DNA from 3 places in the Erwinia sorbitola genome. Region 1 is predicted to be linked to each of the others. Evidence: predicted binding sites of a transcription regulator. Region 1 holds the regulator's gene; each other region holds the start of a gene.

What was found. Region 1 encodes PurR, which represses purine synthesis genes. Its sites were predicted from a motif close to CANGCAAACGTTTGCNTG; they were not measured.
Region 2: the regulator PurR is predicted to act here: its motif matches at 3,406-3,423, upstream of purE (5-(carboxyamino)imidazole ribonucleotide mutase).
Region 3: the regulator PurR is predicted to act here: its motif matches at 1,863-1,880, upstream of GN242_RS20900 (nucleobase:cation symporter-2 family protein).

What each region holds. Positions count from the first base shown of each region.
Region 1 covers NZ_CP046509.1:2,055,845-2,060,286, forward strand. The annotation lists gene punC (purine nucleoside transporter PunC) at 1-956, opposite strand, end outside; gene punR (DNA-binding transcriptional activator PunR) at 1,071-1,988, shown strand; gene purR (HTH-type transcriptional repressor PurR) at 2,006-3,031, opposite strand; gene cydH (cytochrome bd-I oxidase subunit CydH) at 3,328-3,417, shown strand; gene GN242_RS09230 (C40 family peptidase) at 3,482-4,384, opposite strand.
Region 2 covers NZ_CP046509.1:3,475,723-3,480,164, reverse strand. The annotation lists gene ybbP (putative ABC transporter permease subunit YbbP) at 1-511, shown strand, start outside; gene GN242_RS15765 (helix-turn-helix transcriptional regulator) at 542-1,294, opposite strand; gene purK (5-(carboxyamino)imidazole ribonucleotide synthase) at 1,732-2,799, opposite strand; gene purE (5-(carboxyamino)imidazole ribonucleotide mutase) at 2,796-3,305, opposite strand; gene lpxH (UDP-2,3-diacylglucosamine diphosphatase) at 3,459-4,175, opposite strand; gene ppiB (peptidylprolyl isomerase B) at 4,175-4,442, opposite strand, start outside.
Region 3 covers NZ_CP046509.1:4,598,235-4,602,676, reverse strand. The annotation lists gene GN242_RS20905 (AsmA family protein) at 1-304, opposite strand, end outside; gene GN242_RS20900 (nucleobase:cation symporter-2 family protein) at 423-1,811, opposite strand; gene recG (ATP-dependent DNA helicase RecG) at 1,912-3,993, opposite strand; gene trmH (tRNA (guanosine(18)-2'-O)-methyltransferase TrmH) at 3,993-4,442, opposite strand, start outside.

The DNA of each region.
Region 1 (4,442 bases):
ACGACAACAGGATAGATCGCACCATTTGCCATCGCCATACCGCAGAACGGCAGCAGCAGCGCAAACAGTGAAGGCTGTGACTGATGTGACACCAGATAAAGCGCAACGGTACTCAGCGTGTAGAATGCCAGCAGCCATGGCAGCAACTGACGCCCGGCATAGTGATTCAGCAGGGCCCGGCAGCCAAACCCACCAATAAGAAACGCCGCAGTTTGCGGAACGTAGCTCAAACCGATATCCGCAGGTGTTAAGCCAAGATTACCCAGGATAAATGGTGAGCCGGTCAGCCATGCAAAGAAACTGGCGGAACAGGCGGCATAAATCGCCACGTTCCCGCTGTATACCGGCGACTTTAGCAGGGTGAAAAAGCCGGGTGCGGGGGGCTTTACCGCCGCTTTATCCACCAGCGGTCTTGATGGCAGTCGCAGCGTAGGAATCAGCAGCGTGACGCTAACCAGCAGCAGGACGACGAAAATAGAGCGCCATGAAAAATGTTGCAACAGCCATGCACCCAGCAGCGGTGCCAGCGCGGGGGAGAGTGCAACCAGCGGCATTATGGTGGCAAACACGCGGTTGGCCTGCGGGCCGCTGTAACGGTCAACCACCAGCGCCTGCCAGCTTACCGCTGCGGCACAGACACCTACCGCCTGAAGGAAACGCATGGCCAGCAGCCAAAAGGCAGACTCTACCCACAGCATGGCCGCACAGCCAATAATAAACAGGCTCAGGCCCATGATTAATACCGGCTTGCGACCGATGCGGTCAGAAAGCGGGCCCCATACCAGCTGGGCGCAGGCAAAACCGGCGAGGAAGATACTCAGGCTGGCGCTGATGGCTCCGGCACCTGTTTGCAGATCCTGCTGCATCACGCCAAATGCGGGCAGGTACATATCAGTAGCAAGGAAGCCCAGCATACTGAGCAGCGCAAGGTAAATCATAAATCCTTTGGAACGCATATTTATTAACTCTTATCAGACAATTTTTTTACGTGTGGAGTTTAATCTCGTGCTGAGTCACCTGTGAAACGTTAATATTAGCGGGTTGCAGTGAAAAATATTGAAGGCAAAAATATGTGGTCTGAACATTCTCTGGAAGTGATTGATGCTGTCGCCAGAACGGGCAGCTTTACCTCTGCGGCGGCAGAGCTGCATCGCGTACCCTCGGCGATCAGTTATACCGTGCGTCAGATGGAAGAGTGGCTGGCAATCAGCCTGTTTGAACGTCGTCATCGCGATGTGGTACTGACAGAGGCAGGTCGTGTTTTTATTGAAGAAGGGCGGGCTGTTATCAAAAAAATGCTCGTCACCCGTATCCGCTGCCAGCAGGTGGCTAACGGCTGGCGCGGGCAAATCAATATTGCTGTCGACCGGATTGTGCGCCCGGCCCGCACCCGGCAGCTGGTGGTGGATTTTTATCGGCGTTTTCCGGATATGGAACTGCATATCATGCCAGAAGTTTTTAACGGGGTGTGGGATGCGCTGGCAGATGGTCGCGTGGACGTGGCGATCGGAGCAACCCAGGCGATCCCGGTCAAAGGGCGCTTTGCCTATCGTGATATGGGAAGCCTCAACTGGCGTTGCGTGGTGCAAACTGAACATCCATTATTCAGTCAGGATGGCCCGTTAAGCGAGGCGCTGATCCGCGAGTGGCCATCACTGGTACTGGAGGACACCGCACGCGCATTACCAAAACGCACCACCTGGACGCTGGATAACCAGCGGCGGCTGGTGGTGCCCGATTGGGAGAGTGCTTTTGACTGCCTGCGCGCCGGTTTGTGCGTGGGGATGGTGCCCGGGCATTTTGCGCAACCGTGGTTGCAGCAGGGGGTTCTCGGCGAACTGACGCTGACAGCAGCGTTTCCTGACAGCCCCTGCTATCTCAGCTGGTCAGAGCAAAGCGCATCGCCTGCATTAAACTGGCTGCTTGAATATCTGGGGAACACGGAAACGCTTAACGCTGAATGGCTGAGTGAACAACCCGGCCTGTAGCCGGGTGGGGACAGAGCTTATCGACGATAGTCGCGGTACGGGCCATCGGCAACGGAGCGGCGCTCAATCAGCGATGGATGAACTTCAATGGTCTGCGGCTCTTCGCGCTTGCTGGTGATGCGATCGAGCAGCATATCAAAGGCAGTTTCACCCAGGCGCTCTTTTGGCTGGTGTACGGTCGTCAGCGCAGGGGTAAAGTAACGCGCGTTGCGCACGTTATCATAACCGATCACCGAAATATCCTGCGGCACGCGCAGCCCCATCTCATCTGCTGCGCAAATCGCCCCCATTGCCATAATATCGCCGCCGCAAAAAATGGCTGTCGGGCGCTGTTTTTGCGATAAAATCTGTTGCATGGCGCGATAACCTGACTCGGGTTCAAAGTCACCTTGCACCAGCCACTCATCGCGCAGGGTGATCCCCGCTTCTGCCAGCGCTTTGAGGAATCCCGCATGGCGACCGCCGCCGGTATTACGCTCAAGCTGTCCCGGAATCGCACCGATATCGCGGTGCCCGCGCTCAATCAAATAACGCCCAGCCAGATAGCCCCCTTCAAAGGCATTATCCTGTACGCTATCGGTGAAATCACCGCGCGACTCGCCCCAGTCCATAACCACCATTGGAATATTGCGATTATCTTCCAGCATGGAGATTAGCGTATCGGGATACTCTGAACACATAACCAGCAGGCCATCAACGCGCTTTTGCGCCATCATCGACAGGTACGCCTGCTGCTTTTGCAGGTCATTATGCGCGTTGCCTAAAATCAGCGTATAGCCTTTGGCAAAGCAGCGGTTTTCAATCGCTTCAATAATCTCAGCAAAATAGGGGGCTTCACTGGATGTTGCCAGCAGACCAATAGTTTTGGTGTGGTTGACCTTAAGACTGCGAGCCACGGCGCTGGGGGAATAGTGCAACTCTTTAATTGCTGCCCACACCGCTTCGCGCGTCTCTTCGGCTACAAAGCGCGTTTTATTAATAACGTGGGACACTGTGGTGGTTGAAACACCTGCGCGCTTTGCCACATCCTTAATTGTTGCCATTAAAATCGTACTCCTGGTGTTATCATAACATCTTGATAACTAATTGGTTAAACGTTTGCCTGGGTACAGCCATTCCTGCCCGAACAGAATAAATTTAGGTGCTGTCTCAAAGGGGCTGGAAGGGGTAGAATCGTCCGTAGAGTGACATGCAGTACTGGCTAAAAAAAAGTTCCCGGGTCTGTTGCGCAACGGAAAGGACGAATTCTAACAAGGCTGCGCGCAGAAAACGAGATTTTTACAGGTAACTGTGGGAAAATATGTTGGCTTACAAATAACAAGGTTATTAAGGAGAGGGGATGAACACTGATATGAAAATGACAGCTATTGCTGTTGTGGGTTCACTGCTGATGATTATTGCGTTTAGTTTTACGGCTGTAATGCACTAAATCCTAACGGGAAGGGGTAACTCTCTTCCCGTATAACCTTTATCTAAATGGCAATGGCTTTACATCAGCGAATGGTTTTAGGCGTCATCATACGGCGCGCGCCGATGTAGTGTTCCTGCCAGTAATCCTCGCTCAATGCGCTGACCTGAATATCCTTCCCGGTACGCGGTGACTGGATAAATTTGCCGCCCCCAAGATAGACGCCAACATGGTCAGCGGTTCCGCGTCCGTTAATACGGAAGAACACCAGGTCGCCTTTCTCTAACTCATCGCGCTTAATCGCAGCGGCATCGCGCAAGTGATACATTTCATTAGCAGTGCGGGGGATCTTGAATTTAACCAGGTCTTTATAGGCGTACCACACCAGGCCACTGCAATCGAAACCGGTTTTGGGTGAGGTGCCGCCCCATTGATAAGGCTTACCAAGCTGCCCCATCAACTTATTCATCGCGGTTTCGCGGGCTTTCTGATAGCGCGCACGGTGAGCCTTACTGAGTTTCAGCGGGGCGCTGCCCGGTTCAGTCATGTCACTTTCGACTGTTTTGCTACCCGCGCGTTTACGGCCATATAACTTTTTACCCGCTTTCTTATTAGCAGCGAGTTTTTTACTCAGCGTCTGTTTCTCTGCCTTTAACTTGCGCGGCGGTTCAACGGCAGTTTTTTTCTTCTCTTTATCTTTCAGTTTTTTTGCCAGAACGAGGCGCGCAGCTTTAGATGGCTCTTTTTTGGTGGCGGCGCGAGTGGGTTCTTTTTTAGCGGTAACCTTGGTTTTTTTAACCACAGGTTCTTTCGCTTTTTTGGTCGATGTGGTTTTGACCGGGCGACGTTTACGGCGATCGTCTGCGTGAGCACTGTTGCTATCAGCTTTCTGCTGATTTGCATTAATAGGGGCATGTGGCGATGCGTGCGCCATATTGAAAAATAGCTGGGTGAAAGCCAGTATGAAGAGCGTGATAAGTAAACGCATCGTTCCCATTAACAGTTTGTGCGCTGCTACGACACAGCAACGCGGTCAGAAAAGAGAT
Region 2 (4,442 bases), 1.4 Mb from region 1:
GACCAGCTTCCGTATGGATAATGATAATGCCACCCTGGCACAGCTTAACCGCCAGTTCCCGACGCTCAGTCTGCTGGATATCGGCAGCATTCTGCGGCAGATAGGGCAGGTGCTGGCGCAGGTCAGCCAGGCGCTGGAGATAATGGTGATCCTGGTGACTGCCTGCGGGGTACTGCTGCTGCTTGCTCAGATTCAGGTAGGGATGCGGCAGCGACGTCAGGAGCTGGTGGTTTATCGCACCTTGGGTGCCAGTAAAAAGCTGCTGCGCGGCACGCTATGGTGTGAGTTTGCACTGCTTGGTGTGGTCTCTGGCGTGGCGGCAGCAATTGGCGCTGAAGCTGCCCTGTGGGGATTGCAACGGAAGGTCTTCGACTTCCCCTGGCAGCCTGACTTTGTGCTGTGGCTGGTGCTGCCGCTGACGGGAGCGCTGCTGCTGTCGCTTTGTGGGGGCTGGCTGGGAATACGGCTGCTGAAAGGTAAAGCGTTGTTCCGCGGGTACTACGCAGGATGATAGGGAGGCCGGTGAAAGCCGGCCTGAACCTCAATGATCTGTGGTTGTGTCTGGGAACACTGGACGGATAAGCTGTAACTCAATTCCCAGCCTTACCGCATGTTTGGCGTTGTTAACTCCCAGTTTTTTAATGGCATTTGCAATGTGATATTTAACAGTGGTCACTTTGATGCCGATAATAACAGCAATTTCCTGATAAGATTTGCCAACGCTAACCCAGTAAATTATTTCATTTTCTCGGTTGGAAAAAATATTATTGTTATTCATTTTTTTAAATTCACTTTCTAAAACTATTTTTTGATACAGGTGAATTGTTTTTTCATGAGTTAACATTAATAACATCTGAAATTTATCCTTGTCTGTTTCGATTATTTCTTCAATGCCATTCTCATGATTATTGTCTGAAAAAAGGGATAGCATTACCAGATTGTTATATTGGTCATGAAGTAAGAATGTGTACCCATTAACAATATTATGGTTTCTGGCTATATTAAAAAAACTGAGCGATTTGATTCCCTGAGCCACAAGGAAGTTCTCATCCCAGGAAAAAGGTGTTAAGCGATGCAATGCTGCGCACACGACGGGATCAATAAATTGAAAGTTATTCTCTTTGTAAAATTCAAACCATTCCTGCCTGTTAGATATGATGGTTAAGTTCACAGGGTTGTTTTTGCTCATAATGGCATAGACATATTTTATATTTTTATATGCTTTAAGTCTTTTTTCTAAACGCTGCTTGATTATAGAGTTGATGGTTGAATTACTAAAGAATGAATCTCGCATGATGTCACCTCCCTGTATACAATCGATATTTTTTTAATTTTTCACATTATCACAATTAGAGCGTTTAAAACTAGCTGTGTTGAAAATCATTAAAATAAGGGTGGGTGTTAAAAATGTTGCGGCAGGAGAAGTTTTGAACGTAGAACAGGTGGAAAATAAAGATGGAAAACCACTCTCTACTGGAATATGTGAAGGCTTTATCTTATCCAGCAGAAAGTAGTTCCCCGGTGCTGACATCTAATAAAACTAAGGGCTAAAAGGGAGTGGTGCGGTGTGTCTTATTGTTGTTGCAGGTACAATACCCTGTAATGTAAAAAAACTTACCCCTACTAAAGTACAGTCTGGCACTGTACTTTTTCCAGGTGAGTTCTGGAGACTTTAAACAGATGAAGAACGCATTAAGCGTTCTTCATCAGATATTCAAAAACAGTCGAAAGTTAACCCAGCTTTTCTACTGCCCAGGCAATACCGCTGGCGTACTCTTCTGGCAGCAGCGGCACCAGCGCATTCAGCGCATTTATTAATGCCTGTGGACATACGTCAGACAGGTTGAGATGGCCGACTTTGCGTCCGGCACGAACTTCTTTCTCATACCAGTGCAGATGAACCAGCGGTTGTTCCAGCCATGCCAGGTTAACATCGGTACCGATCAAGTTAACCATCACTGATGGGGTGCTGACCACCGGCGTTGGCAACGGCAGATCAAGGATTGCGCGCAGATGCAGCTCAAACTGGCTGATAGACGCGCCGTTCTGCGTCCAGTGACCGCTGTTATGTACCCGCGGTGCCAGTTCGTTAATCAACAAACCTTCCGGCACCACAAAACACTCCATTGCCATTACGCCGACGTAGTTCAGCTCGCCCATAATCGCAGAAAGCATCGATTCAGCCTGCTGCTGATGCTGTGCATCCACGCCCGGCAGTACCACGCTGGTGCGGAGAATACCGTCCTGATGCAGGTTATGCGTCAGCGGGTAGAATACCGTGCGGCCATCGTGGCCGCGTGCACCCACCAGCGACATTTCACCCGAAAAATTAATTCCCTGCTCGACAATACACTCGCCGTAGCAATCAGCAGGTAGCGATGCCGTTTCATCAGCACGCAGACGCCACTGACCGCGCCCGTCGTAGCCGCCGGTGCGGCGCTTAACGATTGCAAGAGGGCCGAGCGTGGCGAAGACCTGCGCCCACTCGTCAGCTCCTGAGAGTAGCTGCCATGGAGCAGTGGCCAGGCCCAGCCGATCCAGCAGCTGTTTCTGCGTCAGGCGGTCAGCCAGCAGTGGAAAGATATCACGGTTAACAAAGGCATTGTGGTTTGCCAGTTCGCGAGTTAACGCCGTTTCAGGCCAGCGCTCAATTTCCGCAGTGATAACACTTTGCGTGATAGGCAACGAATCGGGTTCCGCATCCAGTCCGACCGGATAAACAGCAATACCCAGCGGCTCGCCAGCCTGACGCAGCATTCTTCCCAGCTGGCCATTACCTAATACGCAGACCGGCTTCATGCATCCCCCCGCGGATCCGGGTTATTCAGTACTTCATCTGTCTGGCTCTGGCGCCAGTGGTGCAGACGGCCTGCCAGCTCTGCATCGTGCAGGGCAAGAATTTGCGCCGCCAGCAGAGCAGCGTTAGCAGCTCCGGCCTTGCCGATCGCCAGGGTTCCAACCGGAATTCCGCGAGGCATCTGCACAATAGAGTAGAGACTGTCGACGCCACTCAGTGCCGCGCTTTGTACTGGCACACCCAGTACCGGCACCAGCGTTTTTGCCGCCAGCATGCCTGGCAGATGCGCTGCACCGCCTGCGCCCGCAATAATCACCTGATAGCCGTTATCAGCGGCCTGCTCGGCAAAGCTGAACAGCTTATCCGGCGTGCGGTGTGCAGACACCACTTCGCAGTGAAACGGAACGTCCAGGCTGGTGAGGATTTCCGCAGTAAATTGCATGGTTGCCCAGTCACTTTTGGAACCCATAACAATAGCAATGCGGGCCGGTGCGGCGTTGGATGACATGCGGGTCTGACTCCTGTGATTGTAATACGTCACCTGAGCCGCGCTGAAGGGCGATTCGATTCAGGTGGGAAGGGCTGAGAGAATATCACGACTGCGCGGCAAGGAAAACGGTTGCGTAGCGGGAAATGGCCGCCAGATTAACCAGGTTTTACATCAGAACGGGAAGGAGATCAGGCTGATCTCGTCGGCGCTGACTTTAATCATTGAGCCTTCTTCATGCCAGGCACCAAGAACGATTCGTTCTGCGGATTGACCATTGATGTTCAGAGCGTGAACCGCAGGGCGATGGGTATGACCGTGGATTAACCATTGAACCTGATGGCGGCTCATCACATCAATCACCGCCTGCGGATTTACATCCATAATCGCCTGAGATTTACTGCTGTTGGCCTGACGGCTACCTGCACGCATTTTTAACGCAATACGCTGGCGGGCAAAGAGGGGCAGGGCAAGGAATAACCTTTGGAGCCAGCGTTGCTGTACTTTGGCACGAAAACGCAGATAGCCTGCATCATCGGTACACAGCGTGTCGCCGTGCATAATCAGCAGGCGTCTGCCGTAGAGATCCAGCACCTGCTCTTCCGGCAGCAGAGTCATACCGCAAGCCGCAGCAAAACGCTGACCAATCAGGAAGTCACGATTGCCGTGGATAAAGTAGCAGGGGATAGCGAGTTCGCGCAGAGCAGCAGCGACCTCCGAATGTAGCGGATTAGGATCATCGTCACCAATCCAGGCTTCAAACAGGTCTCCGAGGATATAAAGAGCATCGGCATACTGCGCTTCACGGCGTAAAAAATGAAGAAAACCGGCAGTAATTGCCGGTTCTTCAGTACACAGATGGAGATCTGCGATAAATAACGTATGCGACATTATTCGCTGACGGTGACTTTCTGAATAATCACATCGTCTTTTGGCACATCCTGGTGCATACCGCTGCGGCCGGTGGTGACAGCTTTGATTTTCTCAACCACGTCCATGCCTTCAACCACTTCTGCAAATACGCAGTAACCAAAGCCTTGCAGACTTTCGTCACGGAAGTTCAGGAAGTCGTTATCAGCAACGTTGATAAAGAACTGTGCGGTAGCAGAGTGTGGTGCCTGAGTACGGGCCATTGCCAGGGTGCCTTTGGTGTTCTTC
Region 3 (4,442 bases), 2.2 Mb from region 1:
GAATACTGGAGAAATGGAGAGGATTACTGAACTGAATCAGTCCAAAGCCGAGATTGACGCGTTTTGCCACCAGCGTTGCCGGCTGGCCTTTACGGCCAAAAGAGACGTTATTTAACAGCAGATGGCTTGGGTTGGAAAAGTCATGCTCCATTTTACTGAGGGAGAGCTGATAATCGCTATTGGTGCTGACCTGACGTCCAATCCAACCCGCGCCCCACTGCGTTTGCAGCAATACGTAGAGGGTGACGATCGCCAGCAGCAACAGCAGCAGCAAGGTAAGCAAAACTTTTCCGAGAAACTTCATCGTATCCATCCCTAAATATTCTGGTAATGGCTTGTTATGCCTGATTTATCACCGTATCTCAACCTGCATACGGTGAGCGGGCGGAAATTAGCCGCCCGCATCCGGAACAGGAACCGGTTTATTTTTCCTGCGGGAAAACCAGATTCAGAACGATCGCCGTAATACCACCGGCGGCAATACCGGAAGAGAACAGGGTTTTCAGCCAGTCAGGTGCAAACTGTAAAATTAACGGCTGCTGGGATACGCCCAGACCGACGGCCAGCGACAGTGCGATAATCATAATCGCCCGGCGGTTTAGTGGTTCGCGTGAAACAATACGTACGCCGGATGCAGCGATAGTACCGAACATCACAATGGTGGCACCCCCGAGCACAGGTTCCGGAATATGCTGCACAAATCCGCTGACCGCCGGGAACAGACCAAGCACGATCAGCATCAGCGATACGACAAAACCAACATAGCGGCTGGCAACGCCTGTTAACTGGATTACCCCGTTATTTTGGCCGAAGCAGGAGTTAGGAAAGGTATTAAACAGCGCTGAGACAAAGGAATTGAGGCCATTGGCAAGTACGCCGCCTTTCAGGCGCTTCATATATAGCGGGCCACTTACTGGCTGCTCAGAAACGTCAGAGGTCGCAGTGATATCGCCAATGGTTTCCAGAGAAGTCACCATAAACACCAGCATCAGAGGGATCAGCAGATTCCAGTCGATGCCCAGCCCGTAATAAAACGGTGTCGGAATGGTGATTAATGAGGTGTTAGACGGAGTGGTATTTTCCGGCAGCATACCCATTGCCCAGGCCAGCAGATAGCCAACCGCCATAGCGATCACCAGCGATGCGACGCGCAGGTAAGCATTACGCTGGCGGTTAAGCAGAATAATCACCGCCAGTACCGCACCGGCCAGCAGCAGGTTTTTCGGCGCGCCGAAGGTGTGATCGTTCATCGCGGCAAAGCCACCGCCAATGGATGTCAAACCCACCTGGATAAGCGACAGGCCAATAATCATCACCACAATACCGGAAACCAGCGGCGTAATAACACGGCGGGCCAGGTGCAGTACGCGTGATAGCACCATTTCGGTACATGACGCCAGCATCAGCGTTCCGAATAATGCCGCCATCATCGTGGGTACGTCAGCGCCGCCATTTTTCAGGGCCAGCCCTCCCATAATCAGCGGTGTAACAAAGTTGAAGCTGGTGCCCTGAATCGACAGCAATCCGGAACCCACTGGTCCCCAGGTTTTTATCTGTAAGATTGACGCCACGCCTGAGGCAAACAGTGACATGCTGATAATGTGCTGCGTATCCTGCGCGGGCAGGCCAAGCGCCTGGCAAATCAATAATGCAGGAGTGATAACGGCAACAAACATCGCCAGCAGGTGCTGGCAGGCAGCGAACAAGGTTTGAGGCAACGGAGGGCGATCTTCAAGGCGATAAATCAGTTCGCTTTTGCCTGTAGCAACAGGACTACGATCGGCGGCAGCATCTTGGGTTTCAACAGACATATTTCAGGCTTCCCGGGCAATAAAGTGGCGATTTTAATCTTCTGTAGCATAAAAGCAATCGTTTGCCAGCTCGACGAACACCTAATCCAGGCATTTATGATCAGGCGTTGGTATAGCGTTCTGTTTCCGGCAGCCAGCGCTCAATCAGGGCGACTGCCTGCTCTGGATAGTGCTGGTGGATATGACGCGCCACGCGCTGGACTTCGGGTATCATCGCCTGGTCACGCAGCAGGTCAGCCACTTTAAACTCGGCATTACCGGTTTGACGCGTCCCCAGCAGCTCACCGGGGCCGCGGATCTCCAGATCGCACTGGGCGATTACGAAGCCATCATTACTGTCACGCAGCACCTGCAAACGTTTTTGTGCAGTCTTACTGAGAGGTGCTTTATAGAGCAGTACGCAATGAGATGCCACCGCACCGCGCCCGACACGCCCGCGTAACTGATGCAGCTGCGCAAGGCCCAGGCGCTCAGGGTTTTCAATAATCATCAGGCTGGCATTGGGCACATCCACTCCAACCTCAATCACCGTAGTGGCAATCAGCAGGTGAATCTCTCCCTGCTTAAACGCCAGCATCACTGCCTGTTTTTCCTGTGGTTTCATTCGCCCATGCACCAGCCCGATGTTCAGCTCGGGTAAGGCCAGCTTCAGCTCTTCCCAGGTGGCTTCTGCCGCCTGCGCTTCCAGTAGCTCAGACTCTTCAATCAGCGTACAAACCCAGTAAGCCTGGCGGCCTTCACTGCCGCAGGCTCCTTTGACTCGGGCGATAATATCGGCACGACGGGTATCCGGAATCGCCACTGTTGTCACCGGTGTGCGTCCGGGCGGTAGCTCATCGATGGTGGAGGTATCCAGATCGGCGTAGGCGGTCATCGCCAGGGTACGGGGGATAGGTGTTGCGGTCATAATCAGCTGATGCGGATGGAAACCCTGCTCAACGCCTTTCTCCCATAGCGCCAGACGCTGGTGGACGCCGAAGCGATGCTGTTCATCGATAATTACCAGCGCTAATCCATTAAACTGCACCTGCTCCTGGAAAATGGCGTGGGTGCCGACAATCATCGACACCTGACCGCTGGCAATAGCTTCCTGCTGGGCGATACGCGCTTTACCTTTCTGTTTGCCAGCCAGCCAGCCCACTTCCAGCCCAAGCGGCGCGAACCACTGACGAAAATTGTTTGCATGCTGTTCGGCCAGCAGTTCAGTTGGTGCCATCAGCGCTACCTGTTTTCCCCAGGCAATCACATTCAATGCTGCCAGCGCTGCAACCAGCGTTTTCCCGGAACCAACATCGCCCTGCACCAGGCGCATCATCGGGTAGTCGTGAGCCAGATCGGTTTCAATCTCGCGCACCACGCGTTCCTGTGCTTTGGTCGGTTTGAAGGGCAAAGCGGCCAGCAGTTTGTTGCTTAAGCTGTGGCGGGCAGCCATAGGAAGCGCATGGTAACGCTGCGCGCCAGCACGTACCGCCAGCATGCTGAGATTGTGCGCCAGCAGCTCCTCCATAATCAGACGACGCTGTGCCGGGTGAGTGCCACTGTCAAGGTCTGCCAGCATCATATCTGGCGGCGGGCGATGCAGTGTACGCAAAGCATCGGGCAGGCTGATCATCCCCTGGCTCAATTCTGGCGGAAGCAATTCAGCAATTGCGCAGGTTTCCAGCAGTTTCAACGCCTGGTCGGTCAGGTTACGCAGTGTTGCCTGACGTACCCCTTCAGTGGTGGAGTAAACGGGCGTCAGGGTTTCCTGCAGGGCGGTGACGCTATGGTCGCCCTGTACCTTATATTCGGGGTGAATAATTTCTGCACCACGCTGGCCGCGTTTGATCTCACCATAGGCGGTGACGCGTCTTCCGGTGGCGAGACTGTTTTTCATCCCGGCATTAAAGTTAAAAAAACGCAGGGTAAGCACACCACTGCCATCGCTGATCTGACAGGTCAGCATACGGCGACGGCCAAAGGAGATATCTGTATGCAGTACTTCACCTTCGACCGTGGCATAGATACCCGGTAGCAGATCGTTAATGGCATACAGCTGAGTTCGGTCTTCATAGCGCATTGGCAGATGTAGCAACAGATCCTGTACTGTCACCAGCCCCAATTTTGCCAGTTTAGCCGTCTGGCTGGCACCCACGCCCGACAGGGTGTTAAGTGGCACTGCATCCAGCAGGCGGCCCTGCATTATTTATGCGCCCTGGATTGCATGGTGGCCCACCATTCCGGGTCAGCAACGACCTCACCACAATCATTAATTTCCGGGTAAGGCAGCCCTTTATGCTTCGCCACTCGCGCCAGTACAGGGTATCCGCCTTCAAACAGCAGTCGCTGCTGTTCGCTGTACTCCAGCGTGCTCTCTTCGCGCAGATACATCCCGGCATTTTGCCGCTGGCGTTGAGCTTCATAGAGGATTAACGCTGAGGCGACGGAGACATTCAGCGACTGCACCATACCGATCATCGGAATGATAATGTCCTGATCGGCCAGGTCTAGCGCTTCCTGAGTGATACCTGTTTTCTCCTGACCCATTAAAATACAGGTAGGGCGGGTGTAGTCGATTTCACGAAAATCAACTGCCTTATCAGAGAGATGAGTTGCCAGAATTTGCATGTTCTGGCCTTTAAGATGGGTCAC